One region of the Thauera sp. JM12B12 genome, then DNA from elsewhere that is predicted to be linked to it. Evidence: riboswitches for the same ligand, from Rfam matches in the RefSeq annotation. Region 1 holds a riboswitch; the other holds the start of a gene.

Region 1 (14,337 bases):
GGCATTGACGCGCGCCGGGAAGCGCGCGTGGCGCTCGATCAGCGCGCCCTCCTCGGCCACCGGCGCGGCATCGACGTCGGCCACGACCTGCACCGCGTGCGGGTTGCCCATCGACACCGCGGTGATCGCCACCGTGCGCGCGCCGACCTGCAGCGGCTGCACCACGGCATCGGAGTCGGACACGAAGGGGATCTTCGCCGGCTCCAGCTCCGGCACGCCCATGTCCACGGTGACCAGGCCGTCGGCGCGCAGGCGCGGCGCGATGAGGCCGGACTTCGTCTCGACGCGGATCTCGTCCTTCGCGCTCAGGCCCTTGTCATGCACGAAGCGCACGAAGCAGCGCGCGCCATTGCCGCACTGCTCGACCTCGCCGCCGTCGGCATTGAAGATGCGGTAGCGGAAATCGACGTCCGGGCGGGAGGCCGGCTCGACCACCAGCAGCTGGTCGCAGCCGACGCCGAAGTGGCGGTCGGCGATCGTCCTGACCCGCTCCGGGGTCAGCTCGACCGGTGTGCGGGTGGCGTCGATGACGACGAAATCGTTGCCGAGGCCGTGCATCTTGGTGAAGCGCAGTTTCATCGTGTCCTTCCAGTGATCCTTCAGTAGATCCGCGGCTCGCCCTCGGGTCGGGTCTTGAAGCGGCGGTGCACCCAGTAGTACTGCTCGGGCATGGTGCGCACCACGCCCTCGAGCCAGGCGTTCATGCGTCGGGTGTCGGCCTCGACGTCGTCGGTGGGATAGTCGGCCCAGGGCGCACCGAGCACGAGCACGTAGCCGCCACCGCCCGGCAGCATGCGCACCACGCAGGGCACGACCGCGGCGCCGGCCAGCCGGGCGAGACGCGGCAAGCCGGTGATGGTGGCTGCCTGCACGCCGAAGAAGGGCACGAAGATCGACTCCTTGCGGCCGTAGTCGAGGTCGGGCAGGTAGTAGAACGGGCGGCCGGACTTCATCGCCTTGACCGTGGCGCGCACGCCGTCGTGGCGGGAGAGCAGCAGTTGGTCGTTGAAGCGGCTGCGACCGTGGTGCAGCCAATGATCGAAGACCTTGTCGCGCTGCGGCGAATAGACGCTGACGAAATCGCCCTCGAGCGTGAGCCGGGTGCCGGCCATGTCCAGACCGAGGAAGTGCGGCGCCAGCAGCAGCACCGGGCGGCCCTCGGCGCGCAGGCGCTGGAGGTGCTCGAGCCCGTCGATGCGCACCGTGGCGCGCAGGCGCTCGGGGCTGGCCCACCACGCCAGGCCGCGCTCGAGCATGCTGCGTCCGGTGAAGGCGAAATGACGCCGGGCCAGCGCGCGCCGCTCCGCCTCGGACAATTCGGGGAAGCACAGCCGCAGGTTGATCAGCGCCACCTTTCGCCGCGGCACCACCACCCAGTAGAGCAGCCAGCCGAAGCCCGTGCCGATGCGCGCCAGCACCGCCAGCGGCAGCCAGTGCAGCAGCCAGATCAGTCCGATGATGAGACGGCTCATGATGTGCGCTCCGCGTCCGCGTCCGCCTCGGCCTGCGGCGCCTCGTCCTCGCGCTCGCGGCGCGGCCCCTTGTAGCGGTTGTAGCCCCACAGGTACTGCTGCGGGCACTGCAGGATCATGCGCTCGACCTCGCGGTTGATGATGGCGACGTCGGTGTCGAGCTCGCCGGTCAGCGCCTCGGTCGGCGCCTGCAGGCGGAACACGTAGCCCTCGCCGCGCGGCAGGCGCTCGGCCCAGGTATAGATCACGCGCACGCCCTTCACCGCCGCCAGGCGCGCGGCCAGCGTCATCGTCCACGCCGGCCTGCCGAAGAACGTGGACCACACGCCCTCGCCGGCACCGGGCACCTGGTCGGGCAGCATGCCCACCGCCTCGTGGCTGCGCAGGGTCTTGACGAGCTTGCGCACGCCGGACAGATCGGCCGGCGCGGTGCGCATCTGGCCGCGTGCGCGCCCACCTTCCATCAGCGGCTGCAGCACTTCCTTGCGCGGCGGGCGATAGAGCACGGTGATCGGAATCTGCGCCGCGATGCACTGCGCGGTGATCTCGAAGCAGCCCAGGTGCGGGGTGATGAAGAGGATGCCGGCGCCATCCGCGCGCGCCGCCTCGACCAGCTCCCAGCCCTCGGTGCGCACCGCGCTCGCCACCACCTCGGCCGCCGGCCGGCCCCAGATGAAGGGCAGCTCGAGCGCCTGACGGCCGGCCTCGACCACGGCCGCACGCAGCACCGCCTCGTCCTCGCGGCCGAGCGCGTTGAAGAGGTTCTCGCGCAGGCGGCGCGCATACGAGGGCGAGGCCTTGTAGGTCAGCCAGCCCGCCCAGCCACCGATGCGGTGCAGCCACGGCAGCGGCAGACGGGACAGGAGGCGGAATAAGCTCTGGAACAACACGAACGGGGTTCCGTAAAAGTGGCCTGAGCGTCGCGGAAACGACAATGATGGCTTGCGTGAGCGGCGATGACCCGCGAGAGCGGACTTGCCCGCGCAGATCGGTCGCTCGGTCGCGGCAATCGCGGGCAAGCCCGCTCCCATGGCGAGACGAAAATCACGATCCGGCCCGAATGCTTACACAGCCAGCCGCTTCGGTCTATAATCCGCGCTTCTCCGCCGAGTTAACTCGACAACTTGCAGGGCGGCGCGGTGCCTGGAGGGCCTCGCAAAAATACTGCTAAAGCGTCGGCTGCTCGACGAAATCCCCGGAGCTGGCCGCAGACGCAAGGCCACGGCTTACGGGGATTTTTGTTTTCAAGGAGCAGCACCATGGCAGCGTTTCTCTTCACCTCCGAATCGGTCTCCGAAGGCCATCCCGACAAGGTCGCCGACCAGGTCTCCGACGGCGTGCTCGACGCCATCCTGGCCGAAGACCCGAAGGCGCGCGTCGCCTGCGAGACGCTGGTGTCCACCGGCCTCGTCGTGATCTCGGGCGAGATCACCACCACCGCCCACCCCAACTACCGCGAGATCGCGCAGGACGTCATCCGCCGCATCGGCTACGACAACTCCGACATCGGCTTCGACTACAAGAGCTGCGCGGTACTGGCGGCGATCAACCGCCAGTCGCCCGACATCGCCCAGGGCGTCAATGCCGCCAACGACGACCCGCTCGACCAGGGCGCGGGCGACCAGGGCCTGATGTTCGGCTACGCCACCAACGAGACCGACAGCCTGATGCCGCTGCCGATCTACTACGCCCACCGCGTCATGCAGCGCCAGGCCGAGGTGCGCAAGGACGGCCGCCTGCCGTGGCTGCGCCCGGACGCCAAGAGCCAGATCACCGTGAAGTACGTCGACGGCAAGCCGGTGGCGATCGACACCGTGGTGGTGTCCACCCAGCACGACCCCGACGTCACCCAGGAGCAGATCCGCGAGGCGGTGATCGAGCTGATCATCAAGCCGGTGCTGCCGCCCGAGCTGATGCAGGGCAACGTTCGCTACCTGGTGAACCCCACCGGCCGCTTCGTGGTCGGCGGTCCGCACGGCGACTGCGGCCTCACCGGGCGCAAGATCATCGTCGACACCTATGGCGGCGCGGCCCACCACGGCGGCGGCGCGTTCTCGGGCAAGGACCCGTCCAAGGTCGACCGCTCGGCCGCCTACGCCGGCCGCTACGTGGCCAAGAACATCGTCGCCGCCGGCCTCGCCGACAAGTGCGAGGTGCAGGTGGCCTACGCGATCGGCGTGGCGCGCCCGGTGTCGCTGATGGTCAACACCTTCGGCACCGGCAGGATCGCCGACGAGAAGATCGTCGACCTGATCGGCAAGCACTTCGACCTGCGTCCGAAGGCCATCATCCAGACGCTCGACCTGCTGCGCCCGATCTACTCGCGCACCGCGGCCTACGGTCACTTCGGTCGCGACGAGCCGGAGTTCTCGTGGGAGCAGACCGACAAGGCCGCCGCGCTGCGCGCCGACGCGGGGCTCTGAGCGGCCGGGCGGGCGGCGCCTGCCTCGTCCGTGGGAGCGGGCTTGCCCGCGAAAGCAGCGTCTGAGCGCGATGTTCGCGGGCAAGCCCGCTCCCATGGATCAGCGACGTCCGCGGAGCATGGCTTCCCACAGAATCTATCCCCGGAACCCCACACCATCCCACGCGCTCCGACCCGTGTGTCACCACATTCTTGCGGCCACAGAGTTTCTCCATGCTTGAACAAGTCCTGATGTTCGCCCTCGGCCTGGTCGTCCTCGTCATCGGCGCCGACGTGCTCGTGCGCGGTGCCTCGCGACTGGCCGTCTCCTTCGGCGTCTCGCCCCTGGTGGTCGGCCTCACCGTGGTCGCCTTCGGCACCAGCGCGCCGGAGATGGCGGTGTCGGTGGGCTCGGCGCTGTCGGGCAGCCCCGACCTGGCGATCGGCAACGTGGTCGGCAGCAACATCGCCAACATCCTGCTCATCCTCGGCATCTCGGCGCTGATCACGCCACTGCTGGTCGATGAACAGATCATCCGCCAGGAGATCCCGATCATGATCGGCGCCTCGGCGCTGCTGGTGGTGATGGCGCTCGACGGCAACATCGGGCTGCTGGAGTCGATCGCGCTGTTCGTGCTGGTGATCGCCTACACGGTGTTCCTGGTCGTGCAGTCGCGGCGGGCGTCGAAGAACGTTCAGGACGAGTTCGAGACCGAGATCCCGACCTCGAACTGGGATCGCCACTGGAGCGTGCAGCTGGCGCTGATCGGGGTCGGCCTGGCGATGCTGGTGGTGGGCGCGGACTGGCTGGTGGATTCGGCCGTCGCCTTCGCGCGCGCCTTCGGTGTCAGCGACCTGGTGATCGGCCTCACGGTGGTTGCGGTCGGCACCTCGATGCCCGAGATCGCCACCTCGATCGTCGCCGCCATCCGCGGCCAGCGCGACATCGCGGTGGGCAACGTGGTGGGCAGCAACGTGTTCAACATCCTCGCGGTGCTCGGTCTCACCGGCATCGTCTCGGGCGCGGGCCTGCCGGTATCGGAGGCGGCGCGCAACTTCGACCTGTGGGTGATGCTGGCGGTGGCCTTCGCCTGCCTGCCGATCATGATCACCGGACGCGAGATCGCGCGCTGGGAAGGCGGCGTGTTCCTCGCCTACTACGCGGTGTATACGTCCTGGCTGATCCTGCAGGCCCAGCAGCATGCCAGCCTGCCGGCCTTCTCCGGGATCATGCTCGGCTATGTGATGCCGCTCACGGTGATCACCATCGTGGTCAGCATCGTGCGCAGCAACGGCAGGCGCAGCGACACCTGACCGGGCTGAACCGTGGGAGCGGGCTTGCCGGCGAACATCGGCGGCTGAACGCCACATTCGCGGGCAAGCCCGCTCCCACTGCAGTTTGCTTTGCTATAATCCGCGTGTTTTCCGAGGAGCGCTGCGAGGCGCCGGCCGCATCCCCTGCTGCCAGGCCCCCAGGCTCGGACCCCGCCGCCCGGCGGGTTGCAGTACAACGGCGCTCACCCTGCTAATCGTCTTAAACCCTGCCGGGTTCGGGATGTCGGGTGAGCTCCCTGCAGTGCCATGCTGCCCTCCCCCACCTCTCGCCCGGCCATAGCATGGAGCTTCACATGAACGCCGTGGCTGACACCAACTTCACCGATTTCGTCGTCGCCGACCTGTCGCTGGCCGACTGGGGCCGCAAGGAAATCCGCATCGCCGAAACCGAAATGCCCGGCCTGATGGCCATCCGCGAGGAATACGCCGCCAGCCAGCCGCTCAAGGGCGCGCGCATCACCGGCTCGCTGCACATGACCATCCAGACCGCGGTGCTGATCGAGACGCTGACCGCGCTCGGCGCCCAGGTGCGCTGGGCCTCGTGCAACATCTTCTCGACCCAGGACCACGCCGCCGCCGCGATCGCCGCCGACGGCATCCCGGTGTTCGCGGTCAAGGGCGAGTCGCTCAAGGACTACTGGGACTACACCCACCGCATCTTCGAATGGGCGGACGGCGGCTACAGCAACATGATCCTCGACGACGGCGGCGACGCCACGCTGCTGCTGCACCTGGGTGCGCGCGCGGAGAAGGACATTGCGGTGCTGGCCAAGCCGGGCTCGGAAGAGGAGACCATCCTCTTCGCCGCCATCCGCGCCAAGCTCGCACAGGACCCCACCTGGTACTCGACCCGCCTCGCGCAGGTCAAGGGCGTGACCGAGGAGACCACCACCGGCGTGCATCGCCTGTACCAGATGCACGCACGCGGCGAACTCAAGTTCCCGGCGATCAACGTCAACGATTCGGTGACCAAGTCCAAGTTCGACAACCTGTACGGCTGCCGCGAGTCGCTGGTCGACGGCATCAAGCGCGCGACCGACGTGATGATCGCCGGCAAGATCGCGGTGGTGTGCGGCTACGGCGACGTCGGCAAGGGCTCGGCCCAGGCCCTGCGTGCGCTGTCTGCGCAGGTGTGGGTGACCGAGGTGGACCCGATCTGCGCGCTGCAGGCGGCGATGGAAGGCTATCGCGTGGTGACCATGGAGTACGCCGCCGACAAGGCCGACATCTTCGTCACCGCCACCGGCAACTACCACGTGATCACCCACGACCACATGGCGAAGATGCGTGACCAGGCCATCGTGTGCAACATCGGCCACTTCGACAACGAGATCGACGTCGCCAGCATCGAGGGCTACCAGTGGGAGGAGATCAAGCCGCAGGTCGACCACGTGATCTTCCCCGACGGCAAGCGCATCATCCTGCTCGCCAAGGGCCGCCTGGTTAACCTCGGCTGCGCCACCGGCCACCCGAGCTACGTGATGTCGAGTTCCTTCGCCAACCAGACGATCGCGCAGATCGAACTCTTCACGCGCACGGCGGACTATCCTGTAGGTGTCTACACGCTGCCCAAGCATCTGGACGAGAAGGTCGCGCGCCTGCAGCTGAAGAAGCTCAACGTGCAGCTCACCGAGCTCACCGACGCGCAGGCGGCCTACATCGGGGTGCCGAAGGAAGGCCCTTACAAGACCAACCAGTACCGCTACTGATGCCGCGCCGGCGCCGCGGGCAGGCGCTTTCCAGGCCACCCGCCCGCGGCGCGCAACGAGGAGGATCAGCATGCCGTACCCGAGGGTTCGCCATACCCGGGTGGAGGACATCCCTGCCCTGATCGCGCTGCAGGCGCGCGTTTACCCGAGCATCCCGCCCTGGAACCGACGCAAGCTGCGCGAGCAGCTCGACGTGTTCCCGCAGGGCCAGATCGTGGTCGAGACCGAGGACGGCGTGGTCGGCTGCGCGAGCGCGCTGATCGTGCTGTGGGACGACTGGGCCGAGTCCCACACCTGGCGCGAGATCACCGGTGCCGGCACCTTCGACCAGCACAACCCGGACGGCCGCACGCTGTACGGCGCCGAGGTCTTCGTCGACCCCGAGATGCGCGGCCTGGGGCTCGGCCATCTGCTGTACGAGGGCCGGCGCAACCTGTGCCGGGCGATGAACCTCAAGCGCATCATCGCCTGCGGCCGGCTGCCGGGCTACGCCGCGCATGCCGACGCGATGAGCGCCGAGTTCTACGCGCAGAAGGTGGTCTGGGGCGACCTCACCGACCCGGTGCTGAGCTTCCAGCTGCGCGAAGGCTTCTCGTATTGCGGCGTGATCCCCGACTACCTGCCCGAAGACGTCGAATCGCACGGCAACGCCTCGCTGATCGTGTGGCTCAACCCCGACTACGACCCCACCCGGCCCACCGAAATCAAGGAGGACATCCAGCCATGATCGTACGAATCGCCGCCGTTCAGTATCTGCTGCGCTCCATCCACGACTGGGCGGGCTTCGAGAACCAGGTGCGCTTCATCATGAAGGCCGCCGGCGACTACAAGCCGCAGTTCGTGCTCCTGCCCGAGATCTTCACCACCCAGCTGCTGTCCTTCATGGACACCACCGACGTCAGCGCCGCCGTGCGCAACATGAACGACTACACCCGGCGCTACAAGGACCTGATGCTCGAGCTGGCGCACGACTGGGACGTGCACCTCATCGGCGGCAGCCACCCCACGCTGCACGAGGACGGCCGCCTGCTCAACACCGCCTACTACTTCACCCCGGGCGGCGAGATCTTCGAGCAGGACAAGATCCACCGCACGCGCTGGGAGCGCGAGAAGTGGAGCACCGACGCCGGCGACCAGCTGCGCCTGTTCGAGACGCCCTTCGGGCGCATCGCCATCCTGATCTGCTACGACATCGAGTTCCCCGAACTGGCGCGCATGGTGTGCGAGGCGGGCGCCGACATCCTGTTCGTGCCCTCGTGCACCGACGACCGCCAGGGCTTCCTGCGCGTGCGCTACTGCTGCCACGCGCGCGCGATCGAGAACCAGGTCTTCGTGGCGATGACCAGCACCGTGGGCAACCTGCCGGTCGAGGGCCTGGGCCTGCACTACGGCCAGGCGAGCATCATCACGCCCTCGGACTTCCCCTTCGCGCGCGACGGCATCGCCGCCGAGGGGACGCCCAACATCGAGCAGATCGTGGTCGCCGACGTCGACCTCAAGGACCTCGAGAGCAACCGCCTGAACGGCACGACCATCCCGCTCTACGACAAGCGCAAGGACGTCTACGAGCATCCCGTCGAAGTCGTGAAGATCGGCTGAGGCGCGCTTGAAGTCCTTCCACCGCCGCAGCAGCCGCCCTGCCCCCGCGCCGCACCCGCACACCGCCGCCCCGGCCGGGCACGGATTGCCGCGGGCCGACCACCTGCTCGTCGAGCAGGGCCTGGCGCCCTCGCGCACCACGGCGCGCGCCCTGATCGAGGCCGGCCGGGTGAGCTGCGAGGGCAAGCCGGTGACCAAGCCCGCCCAGCTCCTGCCGCCATCGGCGCGGCTGGCGGTCACGCCCGACCCCGACGACCGCTTCGTGTCGCGCGGCGGGCTCAAGCTCGCCGGTGCGCTCGCGCACACCGGACTGGACGTGCGCGGCTTCACCTGCCTGGACGTCGGCCAATCCACCGGCGGCTTCACCGACTGCCTGCTGCAGGCGGGCGCGGCCAGGGTCGTCGGCATCGAGGTTGGCCACGGCCAGCTCCACCCCCGGCTGCGGCAGGACGCGCGCAGCGTCACGCTGGAAGGCGTGAACGCCCGCCACCTGTGCGCCGCCGAGCTGGGCGAACACATGCCGGCACGCGGCTTCGATCTCATCGTCTGCGACGCCAGCTTCATCTCGCTCACCCTGCTGCTGCCGCAGTGGCCGGCACTGCTCGCGCCGGGCGGCCATGTCCTCGCGCTGGTCAAGCCGCAGTTCGAGGTCGGCCCGCAGGGCCTGGCCAAGGGCGGCATCGTGCGCAATAGCGCGCTCCATGCCGAAGTCGAGGCCCGCATCCGAACGGCCGCACGCGCAGCCGGCATCGACATCGTCGACTGGTTCGACTCGCCGATCACCGGCGGCGACGGCAACCGTGAATTCCTTTTCCATGGCGTGGCCGCTGCGCCCGCTTTTCCAGCCTCGTCCCGAGCTGTCACCCCCCGCCCCGTAAGCTCATGAAACCCGAAATCTCGATCGAGTTCTTCCCGCCCACCACCGCCGAGGGCGCCGACAAGCTGCGCGCCACGCGCGACCGCCTCGCCGCGCTCAAGCCGTCCTTCTTCTCGGTGACCTATGGCGCCGGCGGCTCCACCCGCGAGCGCACCTTCGCCACCGTCAAGGAGATCGCCGCCGCGGGCTTCGAGGCCGCGCCCCACCTGTCGTGCATCGGCTCGACCCGCGACAGCATCCGCGAAATCCTGCAGGAGTACGCCGACGCCGGCATCCGTCGCATCGTCGCCCTGCGCGGCGACCTGCCCTCGGGCGCGGGCGCGGCGGGCGAGTTCCGCTACGCCAACGAGCTCGTCGAGTTCATCCGCGCCGAGACCGGCGAGCGCTTCCGCATCGAGGTCGCCGCCTACCCCGAGTGGCACCCGCAGGCGAAAAGCCCCAGAGACGACCTCGCCGCCTTCAAGCGCAAGGTCGATGCCGGGGCAAACTCGGCGATCACCCAGTATTTCTACAACCTCGACGCCTACCTCTATTTCGTCGATGCGGTGCGCAAGATCGGCATCGACGTGCCGATCGTGCCCGGCATCATGCCGATCGGCAGCTTCAGCAAGCTGGCGCGCTTCTCGGATGCCTGCGGCGCCGAGATCCCGCGCTGGATGCGCAAGACCTTCGAGAGCTACGGTGACGACAGCGACGCGATCCGCGCCTTCGGCCTGGACGTCGTCACCCGCCTGTGCGAGAAGCTGCTCGCCGAGGGCGCACCCGGCCTGCATTTCTACAGCATGAACATGGCGGGGCCGACCACCGAGATCTGCAGGCGGCTGGGCATTACGACCTGACTCGGGCAGTCCGGGCGCACATTCGTGCGCGCGCTGTGACTTTTGCGTCTCAAGGCGCCGCCCGGCGGGCCGTAAAGTGAGGACGAAACGCCCCCACAGCGCTGCCGTGTGCAGCCGCAACGCCCGGATCCGCCCATGATGACTGCACGCCAGCACCTCCCCCGCCCTGCGCACCGCAGCGGCTGGGGCGCTCTTCCGACGCCAGCGCTCAGGCACCTCAACCGCCTGCTCTTCCCCTGTGCCCTGGCGCTCTCCGCGCTACCCGCCGCGGGAGCGGACGACGCCCTCACCGAACTCAGCATCGAGGAGCTGATGGCGGTGCCGGTGGTCGGCGCCTCACGCTACGAGCAGAAGCAGAGCGACGTCGCGGCTGCGGCGACCGTGATCAGCCGGGACGAGATCCGCGCCTTCGGCTGGCGTACGCTCGATCAGGCGCTGGCCAGCCTTCCGGGCGTGTACACCACCTACGATCGCCAGTACGCCTACATCGGCGTGCGCGGCTTCGGCCTGCCGGGCGATTTCATGACACGCGTGCTGGTCACCATCGACGGCGTGCGGGTCAATGAACCCTTGTTCGACGGCGCGCCCATCGGCCGCATGCTGCCGCTCGACATGGATCTGGTCGAACGCATCGAGTTCATCCCTGGCCCCGGCGGCGCGGTGTATGGCCAGAACGCGATGTTCGGCGTGGTGAATGTGATCACCCGCAAGGGCGCGACGCTGGACGGAGGCGAGCTCGCGCTCGGCTGGCGCGCGCCGCAGTCCGCCCGCGAGGCGCGGGTGAGCTGGGGCAAGCGCCTCGACAACGACCTCGAACTGATGCTCTCCGCGTCCGTGCTGCGCTCCGATGGCGACGATCTCTGGATGGATTTCGGTGACGCCGGCAACGGCCATGCGCGTGGTCTGGACGGCGAGCGCGACCAGGATTTCAACCTCACCGCGAATCGCGGCGCCTGGTCCTTCGCACTCGCCCACGGCGACCGCCGCAAGGACGACCCCACCGGCGTGTATCTCAGCGATCCACTCGCCCGTGGCAGTTACCAGAGCGACCGCTACACCGTCGCCCACCTCGGCTGGCGCAGCGCGCTCAGCGACAGCCTGGCGCTGTCGGCACGCCTCTTCGCCGGCGATTACCGCTACGAAAGCACGCTGATCTATGACGGCCTGCCCTACGGCTATCCCGCTGCGGCCGGCTGGCATGGCGCCGAACTGCAGCTGGTGTCCACAACGTTCGCCGCGCACACCCTCATGCTGGGCGTGGAGTACCAGCGCAACCAGCGCATTGACCAGAACGTCATCGACTACGCCGACCCGGGCTCGGACTTCAACTGGCGTGACCGCCGTGCCGGGTCTCGCGCCGGCATCTACGTGCAGGATGAATGGCGGATCAGCGACGGCCTCGCCAGCACCCTCGGCCTGCGCATCGACGACAACGACGTCACCGGCACCAAGCTGAGCCCGCGCGCCGGTCTGATCTGGCAGGCCTCGGCGCAGACCGCATTCAAGCTGCTCTACGGTCGTGCCCATCGCGCCCCCAATGCCTACCAGTCCTTCTATGAGGAGGAGGACTTCCTGCGGCCCAACCCCGACCTGGGGGGCGAAACCGTCGATACCTTCGAGCTGGTCGCCGATCACCGCGTCTCGCCCGAGTTGCACCTGCGAGCCTCCGTCTATCAGTGGGAGATCGACGACCTGATCAGCTTCGTCAGCGACGATGCGGAGGCGGCCGCCCAGTTCAGGGCCGTCGGCACGGTGCGCAGCCGCGGTCTCGAACTCTCCGCCGACCGCAGCTGGCGCAATGGCGCCCGCCTGCGCGGCAACCTGTCCTTCCAGCACGCCACCGACGCCGCCGACCAGCGGGTCGAGAACTCTCCGCGGGTACTCGGCAGGGTCCTCTTCTCCACGCCCCTGCCCACCACTTCGCTGCGCACGGGCATCGAAGTGGCCTACGACGGAGAGCGACGCAGCGCCACGGGCAGCATGGTGGACGACCACTGGCGCGCCAACCTCCACCTGGTGGCGGAACGCTGGATCCCGGGTGCGGAGCTGTCGCTGAGCGTGCTGAACCTCTTCGATGCCGACTACGCCCACCCGAGCGCGGGCGACTACACGCACTGGTCGGACCGCATCGCCCAGGATGGGCGCAGCGTGCGCGTGAAGTTCGACTACCGCTTCTGAGCTGGCCATGACCTTGGCTCGATCGCTCACGCACCCGAGGCATCCGGTCCCGCGCCGGCTGCGCGCCGCCGCCGGGCTGCGGCGGCTGTGCGCGGCGCTCGCCCTGGCGATGCTGGCGATCCCGACGGTGTTCGGTCAGGAGCTGCTCGATCCCGCCGAGGAGTACCGCCTCAAGGCCGCATTCCTGTTCAACTTCGCCAACTTCGCCACCTGGCCGGACGAGGGCACGACCGACGCGCTGACGGTCTGCGTGTACGGCGACGACCCCTTCGGCGCACATCTCGACGCGCTGGTCGGGCGCAAGGCGGGCAAGCACAGCCTGCGCGTCGAGCGCATGCACAGCGTGGACGCGCTCGACAGCTGCCAGGTGGTCTTCGTCACCCGCCCGATGATCGGCAACCTCGCCCGTGTGCTCGACCGCATCCAAGGCCGCGCCGTCCTGACCGTGGCCGACAGCCCGGGCGCCCTCGACACCGGCGTCATGCTCAACATGGACAGCGCCAGCGGCCGCATCAGCTTCGCTGCCAACCTTGCCGCTGCACGCCGCCAGGGGCTGGGGCTCAGCTCACGGCTACTCAAGCTCGCCACCGAGGTCAGGCAATGAATCTGCATCCCCCCTCCCCCGACCTCCGCGTGCCGCTCGGCGAGAAGCTGCGCCGGGTCAATCAGCGTGCCCTCGGCCTTGCGGTGGGCCTGCTCGCACTGGTGATCACCCTCGGCAGCCTGGTGATCAGCGCGCTCGCCCTCGAGAGCAACACCCGCGTGATGGCACGGGTGCTCGCCGACAACGCCGCTGCCAGCCTGATGTTCCTTGACAGGGAGGCGGCGGCACGCGTGCTCGCCCCCCTCGAGCGCCTGCCGGACGTGCGCGGAGCGGCAATCCTCGATACCGAGCAGACCGAGTTCGCACGCTACGGGCAGTTCCGTGCCGCGGGGCGCGAACTCCCACGCCCGGCCGCCGAGCGCGCGCACTTCAGCCTGGACACGCTGCACCTGACGCAACCGATCATCGAGAACGAGAACGTGGTCGGAGTGCTCGATCTCGACCTCGACTTGAAGCCGCTCTACATCCAGGTCTTCGCCCACACCTCGATCATCGTCGTCGCCGCGCTGCTCGCGGTCTGGCTCGCATCCCGGACGCTCAGACGGCTCAACGGCGTGGTGCTGCGCCCGCTGACTTCGCTGTCGGCGCTGATGGCGCGCGTCGCCCACACCGAGGACTACGCTGCACGTGCAGAACCGAGCAGCATCACCGAACTCGACTCGCTGGCGAGCGGCTTCAACCGCATGCTTGGGCAGATCGCCGAGCGCGACGCACGCCTGGCCGCCCACCGCGAGCACCTCGAGGACGAGGTTGCCGCACGCACCCAGGAGCTGCTGCGCGCCAAGGAGGCGGCAGAAGCCGCCAGCCAGGCCAAGAGTGACTTCCTCGCCACCATGAGCCACGAGATCCGCACGCCAATGAATGGCGTGCTCGGCATGACCGAACTGCTGCTCGACAGCCAGCTCGACACCGAGCAGCGCCACTTCGCCGAGGCGGTACAGAACTCGGGCCGCCACCTGCTCGGCATCATCAACGACATCCTCGACTTCTCGAAGATCGAATCCGGCCACCTCGAGCTCGAGCGGGTCGAGTTCGAGCCCGGCGAACTGCTCGAGGGTGCGCTGGCGATGTTCGCCCAACCCGCCGAGCGCAAGGGCGTGGAGTTGGTCGCCGACATCGCGGGGGACGCCCGCCTGAGCCTGCGCGGCGACCCCTTCCGCATCCGCCAGGTGGTCACCAACCTGATCAGCAACGCGGTCAAGTTCACTCCGCACGGCGAGATCGTGGTGCGCTTGCGCACGCTCGAGCAGAATGCCAACACCTGCCGGCTGCGCATCGAGGTCGAGGACACCGGGATCGGCATCCCGCTCGAGGCGCAGGAAA
Region 2 (14,337 bases), 730 kb from region 1:
GGTCGTTGAGCATGGAGGTCTGCTGCGGCGGGCTGCTTTCCGGATTGCGCATGCGGAGCTCGGTCGGAGAAGGTGGGGCTGCGGTCGAACCCGGACGCCGCGCCTGCAGCGTCCGGGTCGGAAGGCGTCAGCGGACGGTGTCAGCGCACCGGGGGCGCATACTGCAGGCCGCCGGCGTTCCACAGCGCGTTCTGGCCGCGTGCGATCTTGAGCTCGCTGCCCATGCCGACGTTGCGCTCGAACATCTCGCCGTAGTTGCCGACCTGCTTGACCATGTTGAGCACCCAGTCCTTGGAGAGCTTCAGGTCCTTGCCATAGTCGCCATCGGCGCCGAGCAGGCGGCGGACGTCGGGGTTGGTCGAGCCTGCCGCCTCCTTCACGACGTTGGCGGACGTGATGCCGGCCTCCTCTGCGTTGAGGAGAGCGAACAGCGTCCAGCGCACGATGTTGAACCACTCGTCGTCGCCTTGGCGCACCAGCGGGCCCAGGGGCTCCTTGGAGATCACTTCGGGGAGCACCACGTAGTCGTCAGGGTTGGCGAGCTTGATGCGCTGCGCGTAAAGCTGCGATTGGTCCGAGGTGAGCACGTCGCAACGGCCGGCCTCCAGCGCGACGATGGTCTCGTCGGACTTGTCGTAGGTGATCGGGGTGTACTTCATCCCCTTGCTGCGGAAGTAGTCCGCGAGGTTGAGCTCGGTCGTCGTGCCCGCCTGGATGCAGACCGCAGCGCCGTCGAGCTCCTTCGCGCTCTTCACGCCGAGCTTCTTGTTAACGAGGAAGCCCTGGCCGTCGTAATACGTGACCCCGGCGAAGTGCAGGCCCATGCCGGCATCGCGTGAGCTCGTCCAGGTCGTATTGCGCGACAGGATGTCGACCTCTCCCGACTGCAGCGCAGTGAAGCGCTCCTTGGCAGTCAGCGGCGTGAAGCGAACCTTGCTCGCATCGCCGAACACGGCAGCGGCGACGGCCCGGCAAACGTCCACATCGATGCCCTTGTGGTTGCCCTGCGCGTCGGTATAGGAGAAGCCCGGCAGGCCATCGCTGACGCCGCACTGCACATGCCCCTTCTTCATGACGGCATCGAGTGTGCTGCCTGCGCTGGCCTGGGTCGACAGACCCAGCGTCGTGGCGGCGAGAATGGACAGGGCTACGGTTCTTACAGGCTTCATCAAACACCTCCGAAAGGTTTTGGGGTTTCGACTTTGCTGGGGCGTGCCAACGGGCCGCGGGGGCCGTGTGTTCCGGACCGCGTGGAGCAGTATTTCGTCTGCAGGCGGGCTCCCGCAAGGCCGATAGGGAAACTACGGAGGCCTGTCGAGATGACGCCCCGCCCCGTTGGAAGCAGAAACCGTGCCGAAATTGATGCGATGCAATAAGTGTCTGATATGAAAAAGGAAGGGGGTGATGCGCGGGCGCAGGAGGGGCGCGAGCCTCCCGTATTGGTGCATGAACGCGCGGCGCTGAACCGTATTCGGGCGCCCACCGTGGGGGTGGGGCAGGCTTGGGCCGCCGCCGCGCGCACGGCGCGGGCGATGCAACGCAATATGTCGCCGGGGAGCCCGCGCCGCGTGCGTTCTTGCAAACATTCACCACCGCCCGCTTGATTTGCGCGTGCGCCTGACCGATCCTCGGCGACGTCGCGCGGGTGCAGTCGCGCGCCCGTTGCGGTTCAACCGGAGTCACCATGAAGCGCCTGCTAGCCTGGATCTGCGGCCTGTTGTCAGCGATCGGCATCACCGCCTGCGATTACATCAATGTGAAGGAACTCCAGCCCGGAGTCTCGACCGCGCAGGAGGTGCGCGAGCGCTTCGGTCCGCCGCACATGGAATGGCGCAACGAGGACGGCTCGCTGACCTGGGAGTTCAGCCGCCAGCCGCAGGGCATCGAGTGCTTCATGATCACGATCGGTCCGGACCAGATCCTGCGCCAGATCGACCAGGTGCTGAACGAGGAGACCTTCGCCCGGGTCCAACACGGCATGAACGGCGACCAGGTCCGTCGCCTGCTCGGCAAACCGGCGTCCAGCCAGTTCTTCCAGCTCAAGCAGGAGACGGTCTGGGAGTGGCGGATCTCGCATGGGCCCGACGGCACCAGCGATGCGGTCTTCTTCACGGTCTCGTTCAACAACGAGGGCCGGGTCACGGGCACCGGACGCTATACCCAGTACAAGCGCTAGACGGGAGGTCGAGATGTTTTCCCGCATCAGTCTGTTTTCGCGTCGCCTGCGCCATGCGTCGGGCGGGTTCCTGCTCCTGCTGCTGGCCGGGGTGCTCGCCGGTTGCGCCAGCTTCGAGCCGCCGCGCCCCTACACCACCGAGGCCGAGGCCCTGTCCGCGCGCGGCGAGCCGACGCGGCGCTGGAGCAATGACGACGGCACCACCACGCTGGAGTATTCCACCCAGCCCAATGGGCGAACCTGCCTGATGGTGCAGGTGGATCAGGGCGGGATCGTGCTGCGCCAGTGGGACGCGCTCGCGCCCGAGAACCTCGCCCGCGTCGAGCGCGGCATGGACAAGGAGCAGGTCTCGCGCCTGCTCGGCACGCATCGCTCGGAGCAGCGCTTCCGCAACTCGGGCGAGGAGGTGTGGGACTGGAACATCCGCAACGACGGACCAGGCGTCGCGACGCTGTTCAATGTGCATTTCGTCGACGGCAAGGTCCTGCGCACCAGCCAGACCTATGTCTTCCCGCGCGATGGCGCGGTGCTCGGCGGCTGGGGCGGCTACTACGGCTATCCCTGGGGCTGGGGCGGATGGTGGGGCTATCCGCGACCCTTCTACCCGCATCCGTTCGCGTATCCCGGGTTCTGGTAGCCGGTTTCCCATGCGTAGCGAGGGGGTGCTGTGGGGGAGCGGGCTTGCCCCCGAATCGGCGCCCACGGGGGCCCTTTTAGCGGGCAAGCCCGCTCCCACGGGGCCTTCGTGCGATTGCTCCAGGTGCAGCCTTGGCAGTGGCGCGCGACAAGGGCTAGAATCGCGGCCTTGCCGAGGAGCGCTGCGACCCACCGATCCTGTGCGGGCCAGGCTCGGCAACCGATCAACGGCGCTCACAAACCATCAGCCGGTTTGTGGCGCCGTTCGCTTTTGTGCGTGGCGTTGCCCGGCGACCGTCGACCGACCGAGGACCCAGCCATGCAAGCCGATCGCAGCATCGAACTCCGCCAGCTTCTCGCCGAGCGCATCCTGATCCTGGATGGCGCGATGGGCACGATGATCCAGCAGGAGAAGCTGGGCGAGACCGACTACCGCGGCGCGCGCTTCCTCGATCACCCCAAGGACCTCAAGGGCAACAACGACCTGCTCGTGCTCACGCGCGCGGACGTGATCGCCGGCATCCATCGCGCCTACCTCGAGGCCGGGGCGGACATCGTCGAGACCAACACCTTCAACGCCACCCGGGTGTCGCAGGCCGAATACGGGCTCGAGACGCTGGCCTACGAGCTCAACGTCGAGGGTGCGCGACTGGTGCGCCAGCTGTGCGACGAATACACCGCGAGGAACCCCGCCAAGCCGCGCTTCTGCGCCGGCGTGCTGGGGCCGACCTCGCGCACGCTGTCGATCTCGCCCGATGTGAACGACCCGGGCTACCGCAACATCACGTTCGACGCGCTGGTCGACGACTACTACGACTCGGCCAGGGGTCTGCTCGAAGGCGGTGCAGACATCCTGCTGATCGAGACCATCTTCGACACCCTCAACGCCAAGGCCGCGGTGTTCGCGATCGAGAAGCTCTTCGACGACCTCGGCAGGCGATGGCCGGTGATGATCTCCGGCACGATCACCGACGCCTCCGGTCGCACGCTGTCGGGCCAGACCGCGGAAGCCTTCTGGAACTCGCTCAGCCACGCGCAGCCGATCAGCTTTGGCCTCAACTGTGCGCTCGGCGCCGACCAGCTGCGCCAGTACGTGGAGGAGCTGTCCAATGTCTGCGACACCCACGTGTCCGCCCACCCCAACGCCGGCCTGCCCAACCCGCTGTCGCCCACCGGCTACGACGAGACGCCCGAGCACCTCGCCGGCGAGATCCGCGAGTGGGCGCAGAGCGGGCTGGTGAACATCGTCGGCGGCTGCTGCGGCACCACCCCGGCGCACATCGCGGCGATCGCGCAGGCGGTCGCGGGCCTTGCCCCGCGCGCCGTGCCGGTGCTGGAGAAGAAGCTGCGCCTGTCGGGCCTGGAACCCTTCAACGTCGGCAGCGATGCGCTCTTCGTCAACGTCGGCGAGCGCACCAACGTCACCGGCTCCAAGGCCTTCGCGCGCATGATCCTCGAGGGCCGCTTCGACGACGCGCTCGCGGTGGCGCGCCAGCAGGTCGAGAACGGCGCCCAGGTCATCGACATCAACATGGACGAGGCGATGCTCGATTCGGTCGCCGCCATGGAGCGCTTCTGCAAGCTCATCGCCTCCGAGCCCGACATCTCGCGCGTGCCGATCATGCTCGACTCGTCGAAGTGGTCGGTGATCGAGACCGGCCTCAAGTGCATCCAGGGCAAGGGCGTGGTCAACTCGATCTCGATGAAGGAGGGCGAGGCCGAGTTCCTGCGCCAGGCCCGTCTGGCGCGCCGCTACGGCGCCGCGGTGATCGTGATGGCCTTCGACGAGCAGGGCCAGGCCGACACCTTCCGCCGCAAGACCGAGATCTGCGAGCGCGCCTACAGGCTGCTGACGAAGCCCGTCGCCGAGGGCGGCGCCGGCTTCCCGCCCGAAGACATCATCTTCGACCCCAACATCTTCGCCATCGCCACCGGCATCGAGGAGCACGACAACTACGCGGTCGACTTCATCAACGCGGTGGCGTGGATCAAGGACAACCTGCCGTACGCCAAGACCTCGGGTGGGGTGTCGAACGTCAGCTTCAGCTTCCGCGGCAACGACCCGGTGCGCGAGGCGATCCACACCGTGTTCCTGTACCACGCGATCAAGGCCGGCCTGTCGATGGGCATCGTCAACGCCGGCCAGCTCGGCGTGTATGACGAGCTCGACCCGGTGCTGCGCGACAAGGTCGAGGACGTGGTGATGAACCGCAAGCCCGGGGCGGGCGAGGCGCTGGTCGAGCTGGCGCAGACGGTGAAGGGCCAGGCCAGGGAATCCACCCAGGACCTCGCCTGGCGCGCGTGGTCGGTGGAAGAGCGCTTGAGCCACGCGCTGGTCAAGGGCATCACCGAGTTCGTCGTTGCCGACACCGAGGAGGTGCGCGCCAAGCTCGAGGCCGAGGGCAAGCCGCCGCTGGCGGTGATCGAGGGTCCGCTGATGGCGGGCATGAGCGTGGTCGGCGACCTCTTCGGCGCGGGCAAGATGTTCCTGCCCCAGGTGGTGAAGTCGGCGCGCGTGATGAAGCAGGCGGTCGCCCACCTGATCCCCTACATCGAGGCCGAGAAGCTGCGCACCGGCGCCAGCAGCAAGGGCCGCATCATCATGGCGACGGTCAAGGGCGACGTGCACGACATCGGCAAGAACATCGTCGGCGTGGTGCTCGGCTGCAACGGCTACGAGGTGATCGACCTCGGCGTGATGGTGCCGGCAGCGAAGATCCTGGAAGCGGCCAAGGAACACGGCGCGCAGGCGATCGGCCTGTCCGGGCTGATCACGCCCTCGCTCGAGGAGATGAGCCACGTCGCCGCCGAGATGAAGCGCCAGGGCTTTTCCGTGCCGCTCTTGATCGGCGGCGCCACCACCAGCCGCAACCACACCGCGATCAAGATCGCGCCGCACTACGACCAGCCGGTGGTGTATGTGCCGGACGCCTCGCGCGCGGTGGGCGTGGTCACCGCGCTGCTGTCCGAAGGCCAGAGCGAGGCCTTCAAGGCCGAGGTCGCCGCCGACTACGAGAAGATCCGCGCCCTGCACGCCAACAAGAAGGGTGTGCAGCTCGTGAGCCTCGAGGCCGCGCGCGCCAACGCCTTCCGTACCGACTGGAGCGCCGAACGCGTGGCCGCCTGCAGCACCGCCCACCAGGCCGGCTACGCCCCCTACCAGCCGCCGCGCCCCAACATGCTCGGCGTGCAGGCGATCGACGTCGAGCTCGGCGAGCTGGTCGACTACATCGACTGGGGTCCCTTCTTCCAGACCTGGGACCTCGCCGGCCGCTTCCCCGCCATCCTCGACGACGAGGTGGTGGGCGAGACCGCGCGCAACGTGTTCGCCGACGGCAAGGCCATGCTCGAGAAGATCGTCGCCGACGGGTGGCTGCAGGCGAAGGCGGTGTTCGGCCTGTTCCCCGCCAACGCGGTGGGCGACGACATCGAGCTCTACACCGGCGAGGACCGCAAGCACCTCGCCATGGTGTGGCACGGTCTGCGCCAGCAGCACGAGCGCCCGGCCGGCAAGCCGCACTGGTGCCTGGCCGACTTCGTCGCGCCGAAGGATTCCGGTGTGCCGGACTGGGTGGGCGCCTTCGCGGTGACCGCCGGCCTGGGCATCGAGGCCCGGGTCGCCGAGTTCGAGGCCGCGCACGACGACTACCACGCGATCATGCTCAAGAGCCTCGCCGACCGCCTTGCCGAGGCCTGCGCCGAATGGCTGCACGAGCGCGTGCGCCGCGAGTGCTGGGGCTACGCCGCCGACGAGACGCTCGACAACGCGGCGCTGATCGCCGAGCAGTACCGCGGCATCCGTCCGGCACCGGGTTATCCAGCCTGCCCGGACCATACCGTCAAGGGTGCGTTGTTCGAGCTGCTCGATGCGCGGCACAATGCCGGCATGGAACTGACCGAGAGCTACGCGATGATGCCGGCGGCGGCGGTGAGCGGTTTCTATTTCGCCCACCCCGAAAGCCACTACTTCGCCATCTCCAGGATCGGCCGCGACCAGCTCGAGGACTGGGCGCGCCGTACCGGCATGGACGTGGACGAAGCGGCACGCTGGCTCGCGCCGCTGCTGTGACCGATGCGACCCGGCGCGTGCCGTCGACGACGGCGCTCGCGGCCCGGGTCGCCATCCTGTGGACGCTGTTCCAGCTCTGGGTGGCTTCGCCGCTGCCGCTGAGCCTCGGCGTCGGTCAATTCGCCGTCGGGCAGCTGCGCTCGATCCATCTGGCCTTCGCGCTGCTGCTGTGCTTCCTGCTGGTGCCCGCGCATGCGTCGTCGTCGATCGCGCGCCGGCTCGACCCTGCGCTCGGGGGGGCGGCAGCGCTCTGCGCCGCCTATGGATTCCTCTTCTACACCCCGCTCAGCGCTCGCCCGGGCGACCCATGGGCGATCGACGTCGCGGTCGCGCTCGGCGGGCTGGTGTTGCTGCTCGAGGCGGTGCGACGCCTCCTCGGCTGGCCGCTGCTGGTCTTCCTGCTGGTCCTGCTCGCCTACGTCCAGCTCGGCCCGCTCGCCCCGGACCTGATCGCGCACAAGGGCGCCTCGCTCGTGCACATGATGGACCGGCTGTGGCTGGGCACGGATGCAGTGTTCGGTGTTGCGCTCGGCATCTCGGCCGAGTTCATCTTCCTGTTCGTGCTGTTCGGCGCCTTGCTCGAGTGCGGAGGGGGGGGCGCCTTCTTCATGCGCAGCGCGCTTGCGCTCGTCGGCCACATGCGCGGCGGTCCGGCGAAGGCGGCCGTGGCCGTGTCGGCGGCGACCGGGCTGTTCTCCGGGGCGTCGGTGATCAATGTGGTGTCGACCGGGCCGATCACGATCCCGCTCGCGAAGCGCGTCGGCTATGCGCCCGACAAGGCGGCCGCGATCGAGGTTGCCTCTTCGGTCAACGGCCAGGTCATGCCGCCGGTGATGGGGGCGGCGGCCTTCCTCATGGTGGAGTCGGTGGGCATTCCCTACATGGACGTGCTGCGCCACGCGCTGATCTCGGCGCTGGTGGCCTATGTGGGCCTGCTGATCATCGTGCATCTGGAGGCGGTCAAGGCGGGGCTCGAGGGGCTGCCGCGTCCGCGCGTGCGCTGGCAGGTCTCGCTGCGCCGTATCTTGGCCGGCCTGGCACGCGGCGCCGCTGCGCTGGCCGTGCTCGCCATGCTGGTGCCGCTGGTGCGCGCGACGGTGCCGGAGGCGGGGGCGCTGGCGGTGGCGGGCGCGCTCCTCGCCGCGTATCCGCTGCTGCTGCGCTTCGCCGCGCGCGGCGCCTTGCCGGTACCCCTTCCGGCATCCGCGGACGGCCCGCCGAGTCCGCCCGCCGAGGTCTTGCGCGCGGGCCTGTATTTCCTGCTGCCGGTCGGTCTGCTGGTGTGGAACCTGGTGGTCGAACGGGCAGCGCCCGCGTTCTCGGTGTTCTGGGCGCTTGCGCTGCTCGCGGTCATCGTGCTCACCCAGCGGCCGCTGCTGGTGCTGCTGCGCGGCCAGCCGCGCGCGGCGCTGCGCCCGGCCTGGCGGCAGGGTGTGGCCGAGCTTCTCGACGGCGTCTACGCCGGGGCACGCGGCATGCTGGTGGTCGCGGTGGCGACTGCCGCTGCCGGGGTGGTCGTCGGCGTAGGGGCGCTGAGCGGCATCGGCCTGGTGATGACGGAGGTCGTCGGGGTGCTCGCCGGCGGCAGCATGCTGATGGTGCTCGTCCTCGTGGCGATGGTGTGCCTGATCCTGGGCATGGGCCTGCCCACCAGCGCGAACTACATCGTGGTGTCGGCGCTGATGGCGCCGACGATCGTCACCCTGGGCGCGCAGTATGGCCAGCCGGTGCCGCTCATCGCCGCGCATCTGTTCGTGTTCTATTTCGGCCTGCTGGCCGATGTGCTGCCACCGGGCGGCCTGGCGTCGCACGCGGCGGCCAGCATCGCCGGGGCCAATCCGCTGCAGACCGGCGTGCGCGCCTTTCGCTATTCGATGCGGATGGCGGTGCTGCCCTTCATGTTCGTCTTCAATCCGCAGCTCCTGCTGATCGGTGTCGATCATCCGCTGCACGCCGCACTCACGGTTGCCGCGGCGACCCTGGGCGGCTTCGTGTTCATCTGCTTCAACCAGGCCTGGCTGCTGATGAAGACGACGGTGGCCGAGCGCCTGACCCTGCTTCTGGCGTCGTTCCTGTTCTTTCACCCGGGCATGTTCGTCGAGCCGCTGCGGCCCGCCTACCAGCGCGCGGAGGGCGGGGAGATGGCGACGGTGATCGAGCGCGCCGCCGAGGGCGCACAGCTTCGCCTGGTGTTCGAGCGCGCCGTCGAAGCGGAGACGCCCGCATTGCGGGTCGTGATGCTGCCGGCCGCGGCGACGCCGTCGTGGTCCGCGCGCTTCGAGGCGCATGGCATGCGGCTGGTGCGCGAGGCATCGGGTGCGCGGGTGGCCGAGGTCGCCTTCGGCAGCCCGGCGGAGCGGGTCGGCGTCAGGGTGGGCGATCGCCTGGTGGCGGTCGAGCGCGAACGGGGCGGACCCTCTGTGCAGTGGCTGTACGGGCTCGCGCTGGCGCTCGTCGCCTGGGTCTGGCGCCGACAGCGCCGCCGGCTCGCCACCCGGTGAGGGGCGCGGGCGCGGTGGCCCGATGCGGCCGCCGCCGGTGTCCGGTCCTGGCAGGGGCGCTTCAGACGTGCCCGCAGGGCAGGTGCGCGGCGAGCGCCGCCAGGGGGCCAGGGCGGCCGAAGTGGTAGCCCTGGAAGCGGTGGCAGCCGCTGCGGGCGAGGAATTCGAACTGCGCCTGCGATTCGACGCCTTCCGCGATCACCCGCAGGCCCATCGTTTCGCCGAGGGCGATGATGGTGCGCGCGATTGCGGCGTCGTTCGGGTCGCTCAGCACGTCGTGGACGAAGCTGCGGTCGATCTTCAGGTCGGTCAGCGGCAGGCGCTTGAGGTAGGTCAGCGAGGAGTAGCCGGTGCCGAAGTCGTCGAGCGCGAAGCCGATCCCCAGCGCCTGCAGCTGCTGCATGCGCGCGACGACCGCCTCCATGTCCTCGAGCAGCATGCTCTCGGTGATCTCGATCTTCAGCCGCCGGCCGGGCGCGCCGGTACGGGCCAGGGTGGCGGCCACCACCTCGGCGAAGTCGGCCTGGCGGAACTGGCGGGCGCTGACGTTGACCGCGAGCTCGAGCTGCGCCAGGCGCGGATCCTGCGCCCACGCCCGCAACTGGTGGCAGGCGGTGTCGATCACCCAGTTGCCGAGCGGCACGATCAGGCCGCATGCCTCGGCCACCGGGATGAAGCGCTCGGGCGAGAGCGCGCCGTGCTCGGGGTGGGTCCAGCGCAGCAGGGCCTCGGCGCCGACCATGCGGCCGCCGGCGTCGAACTGGGGCTGGTAGTGCAGGGCGAACTCACCGCGCTCGAGCGCCAGGCGCAGGTCGGCTTCGAGCCGGGTGCGCTCGCGCAGGCGCGCTGCCATCTCCGGGCCGAAGAAGCGCAGGCAGTTGCGCCCGCCCGCCTTGCTCTCGTACATCGCCATGTCGGCGTGCTTGAGCAGGGTCTCGGCGCTGTCCTCGCCCGCCCCGAACACGACCGCGCCGATGCTCGCCGACGTCCTGGCCTCGAAGCGCTGGAAGGCGTAGGCCTGCTCGACCACGGCGAGGATCTTGCGTCCGACGTCGGCGGCCTGCTGGCGCGCCGCGTCCTCGTCTGTGCTGAGGTCCTCGAGCACGACGACGAACTCGTCGCCGCCGAGGCGCGCGACGGTGTCCACGGCGCGGACCGTGTGCGTCAGCCGGCGCGCGACCTCGCGCAGCAGCTCGTCGCCGTGGTCGTGGCCGAGGGTGTCGTTGAGCGTCTTGAAGTCGTCGAGGTCGAGCAGCATCAGCGCGCAGCGCGTGTTGCGGCGTGAGCTCGCCGCCATGGCGTGGCCCAGGCGGTCGGTCAGCAGACGTCGGTTGGGAAGCTGGGTGAGGGGGTCGTAGTAGGCGAGGGCATGGATGCGGCGCTCCGCATCGCTGAGCTCCTCGACCTGCGCATGCAGGCGGGCGGCCTGGGCGTCGAGCGATTCCTGGTTGCGCGCGAGCTGTCCGCGCATGTCCTCGAGCGCCGCGCCGAGCGCGGAGATCTCGGCGATCCGGGTGTGGGGCGCAGCGGGCACGGAGAAGTCGAGTTCGCCCATGCGCCGCCCCATCCGCGCCAGCGACTCGAGCGGCGCCGCGATGCGCTGCGCCTGGCGGCGCGCGACGAGGGCCGCGATTGCCAGCAGCAGCACGACAGATCCGGCGAGACCCTGCACGATGCCGGCCCAGTCGGGTGCGAACTCGGTGGCCGGCGCCAGGGTGAGGATCCACAGCCGGTGTTCGCCGAGCGGGTGGGCGTCGACGGCGGCCAGCCACGCGCGGCCTCCGGCCTCGACCCTGCGCGCGGCGTAGCCGCTGCGCCCGCCTTGGCGCCATGCGGCGAGTGCCGCGTCCACCGCGGGCAGGCCGAGCGCGCTGGCCGGCAGCAGCAGGATGCCCTGCCATTCGGCATCGCTGACGCCTTCGGGACGGCGCGGCAGCCCGAGCACGCGCTCGTCCTCGGTCAGCACCATGGCCATGCCGTCCACGCCGATGCGCGCCTCGCGGGTGGCGACGGAGAGGTCGGTTAGCTTGACGTCGAAGCCGAGCACGGCGTCGCTGCCGTCGGCGAAGCGGAAGCGGCGCGACACGGTGATGCCGGGGTCGCCGGTGGTGAAGAAGGTGTAGGGTTCGGTCCAGTGCGCCGCCGCCGCGGCCGATGCGATCGCGCCCGCGTACCAGGGGCGGGTGCGGGCGTCGTAGCGCAGCGTCTTCCAGTGTTCGGTACGCGTGCCGTCTGCGGCCTGCTCGAGGATCAGGTGGCGTTCGCCCCATACGACGAGGTCGGTGCGCCGGCTGCGCCAGCTGCCATCGGGCTGGCGCAGCAGCATCCAGGCGCGGCCGTCGTGGCTGCCGAGCACCACCGAGCTGAGCTGCTCGAAATGGCGGAGCATGGGCATGAAGTGGCGCTCGATGGATTCGGGCTCGGCAAACGGGGGCGGCTGCCCGGCCATCCAGTCGCTCGCCGGCAGGAGCATGCGAGCAGGCTCGGAGACGGTGGCGTCGAGCGCGTCGCCGACCTCGTGCGCGACGCGGGTGAACTCGCTCGCCGCCAGGCGCTGGTGCAGCGGCAGCAGCCCGAGCACCACGAGGGCGGCGGCGAACAACAACAGCGCGCCGCTGGCGATCAGCAGCAGTCGGGTGAAGATCACGCGTCGCAGCGTGGTGTCGGCGGACATGCGGGAGGTGGACTCAGGTTTGGTGCTGGACTGCATTGTCCATGATGCCCGCGCCGGCGCCGCGAGGATGTGAGATTCGCCCGCCCCGCGTCCAGAAAACGGCAGGCTGCCGCCCGGCGCGCGCGTGTATCATCACGAGTCGCTTATTCATCAGGGGCTGCCATGGCAACCGTCGAACTCACCGCCGACAACTTCAACGAGACGCTCGAGAAGAGCCCGATCGTCTTCATCGACTTCTGGGCGGCCTGGTGCGGCCCGTGCCGCAACTTCGCGCCGACCTACGAGGCGGCGTCCGAGGCCAACCCCGACATCGTGTTCGGCAAGATCGACACCGAGGCCCAGCAGGACCTCGCCGCCGCCTTCCAGATCCGCTCGATCCCGACCATCGCGGTCATTCGCGAGGGCGTGATGGTGTTCCGCGAATCCGGTGCGCTGCCGGCGAGCGCGCTCAATCAGGTCATCGAGGGGGTGCGCGGCCTGGACATGGATCAGGTGCGCGCCGAGATCGCCGCCCAGCAGGCGGGCGATCAGCAGGCCTGAGCACGCACGGCCTCCGGTCGCGGGGGCAGGCAAGAAGGACGCGGCGGCTGTCGCGTCTTTTTTTTGCCCCGGCATCAGGCGCCCGCGCCGGCGGCGTCGGCCTGCGTCAGCGCATGGGCGGCACGCTCGCGGATCGCCTGCATCGCCGGGTGGGACAGCCGGCGCTCGGTGGTGATCGCGAACACCCGCGCGCGCGCCTCCGGCACCTCCCCGAGCAGGCGCACCCCGTACTGCCTGCACACGTAGTCGGCAATCGTGGTGGGCGCGGCGAACACGCCATCGCCGGCCTGGCCGAAGGCCTTCATCAGCGCGCTGTCGTCGAATTCGGCGGCGATCGCAGGGCGGATGCGCATGCGTTCGAACCATTGCAGCAGCGCCCCACGATGGGCGACGTCCTCGCCCGGCAGCAGGAACGGCGCGCCGTCGAGCATGCGTGGAAAGCCGCCCTGCAGGCGCTCGGCCAGCACCGGTGCGGCGAACACGCTCAGCGTGCTCTCGCCGAGCAGGTGCTCGTGGCCGCGCACGCTCACCTCGGGCGGGATCGGGCGGTCGGCGATCACCAGATCGAGGCGGTGCACCGCGAGCTCTGCGAGCAGTTCGGCCAGCGGCGCCTCGCGGCACACCAGCCGGCCCGGGCGCTCGAGGCGCAGGGCAGGCTCGATCAGGCGGTGCACCATCGATTTCGGCATCGAGTCCGGGATGCCGATGCGGAACGGCAGGCTGCGGCGCAGGCTGTCGTCGCGCAGTGTTTCCACGATCTGGTCGCCGAGCGCGAAGATCTCCTCGGCCCGGCCGAGGATGCGCTCGCCCGCCTCGGTCAACGCCAGGCGGCGGCCGCTGCGGCGGAACAGGGTGACGCCGAGCGCGCCCTCGAAGGTGGCGAGCTGGGCGCTGATCGAATGCGGCGCCAGGCCGAGCACCCGCGCGGCCTCGGCGATCGTGCCCACGCGTGCCACGGTCCAGAAGTAGCGCAGGTGCTTGTAGTTGAGTTCGCTGGTGGTCATGGCGTCCGGTTCCGTCTAAAAAATCGATCAATCGACTAATCGTAATCGACTTTTTCGGCAGACGCTTCTGCCTTAGTCTGCATCCGTCGGCCAGCCCGGAACCCGGTCAGGGACCGGACGCCGATCCACGACACCGCATACGACAGGAGACCATGCCATGCGCCACTACGAAACCGACAGCACCCCGGCAGCCGCCCGCCTGCTCGCCCTCACCGTGCTCGCCGACGGCGGGCTGGATCGCAACGAGGTCGACGCGATGATGCACACCGACCTCGCCCGCCGCCTGGGCATCGGCAGCGTCGAGTTCGAGCGCATCCTGCGCGAGTACTGCGACGACCTGCTGGCAAGCGCGAACTACCTTGACGGCATGCGTCTGAAGGTCGCCGACGAGGTGCTCGACCTGCTGCTCGAGGACATCACCGACCCGGCGCTGCAGCAGGCGCTGCTGCGCACGATGCAGGAGATCGTCAGCGCCGACGGCGTCGAGACCACGGCCGAGGTGGACGTGCTGGCGCGCGCGCTGGAGAAATGGAGCAGGCGCCCGCACGCCAGGGCGCTCAACTGATGCAGGCCAGGCGGCCGTCCCCGACCCCCGGGCGGCCGCCGCGCCGGCGGCACGGGAGGCCGACATGGACTTCACCCGACTCAAGCCCGAACGGGGCCACGACAATCATCTCGGCGAACGCGTCGACGACCCCCTGATCGACCGCCTGCACTGGGTCATCCGCCAGGCGATC

The links. A riboswitch is a leader RNA that binds a small molecule or an ion and turns the genes downstream of it on or off. The one in region 1 is predicted to bind S-adenosylhomocysteine.
Region 2: it holds a riboswitch for S-adenosylhomocysteine, as region 1 does, so the genes downstream of both, metH (methionine synthase) here and ahcY (adenosylhomocysteinase) in region 1, are expected to answer to the same signal.

The regions. Positions count from the first base shown of each region.
Region 1 is NZ_CP154859.1:3,881,103-3,895,439, forward strand. It holds gene dapF (diaminopimelate epimerase) at 1-579, opposite strand, end outside; gene AAG895_RS17640 (lipid A biosynthesis acyltransferase) at 600-1,472, opposite strand; gene AAG895_RS17645 (lysophospholipid acyltransferase family protein) at 1,469-2,362, opposite strand; gene metK (methionine adenosyltransferase) at 2,732-3,895, shown strand; gene AAG895_RS17655 (calcium/sodium antiporter) at 4,108-5,187, shown strand; S-adenosyl-L-homocysteine riboswitch at 5,295-5,399, shown strand; gene ahcY (adenosylhomocysteinase) at 5,502-6,917, shown strand; gene AAG895_RS17665 (GNAT family N-acetyltransferase) at 6,988-7,644, shown strand; gene AAG895_RS17670 (carbon-nitrogen hydrolase family protein) at 7,641-8,516, shown strand; gene AAG895_RS17675 (TlyA family RNA methyltransferase) at 8,524-9,402, shown strand; gene metF (methylenetetrahydrofolate reductase [NAD(P)H]) at 9,399-10,232, shown strand; gene AAG895_RS17685 (TonB-dependent receptor) at 10,368-12,410, shown strand; gene AAG895_RS17690 (YfiR family protein) at 12,418-13,014, shown strand; gene AAG895_RS17695 (response regulator) at 13,011-14,337, shown strand, end outside.
Region 2 is NZ_CP154859.1:440,935-455,271, forward strand. It holds gene AAG895_RS01910 (amino acid ABC transporter permease) at 1-52, opposite strand, end outside; gene AAG895_RS01915 (amino acid ABC transporter substrate-binding protein) at 141-1,169, opposite strand; gene bamE (outer membrane protein assembly factor BamE) at 1,685-2,176, shown strand; gene AAG895_RS01925 (hypothetical protein) at 2,190-2,813, shown strand; S-adenosyl-L-homocysteine riboswitch at 2,981-3,055, shown strand; gene metH (methionine synthase) at 3,132-6,881, shown strand; gene AAG895_RS01935 (TRAP transporter fused permease subunit) at 6,899-9,382, shown strand; gene AAG895_RS01940 (EAL domain-containing protein) at 9,444-12,056, opposite strand; gene trxA (thioredoxin) at 12,219-12,596, shown strand; gene AAG895_RS01950 (LysR family transcriptional regulator) at 12,671-13,600, opposite strand; gene AAG895_RS01955 (TerB family tellurite resistance protein) at 13,758-14,165, shown strand; gene AAG895_RS01960 (phosphate-starvation-inducible PsiE family protein) at 14,230-14,337, shown strand, end outside.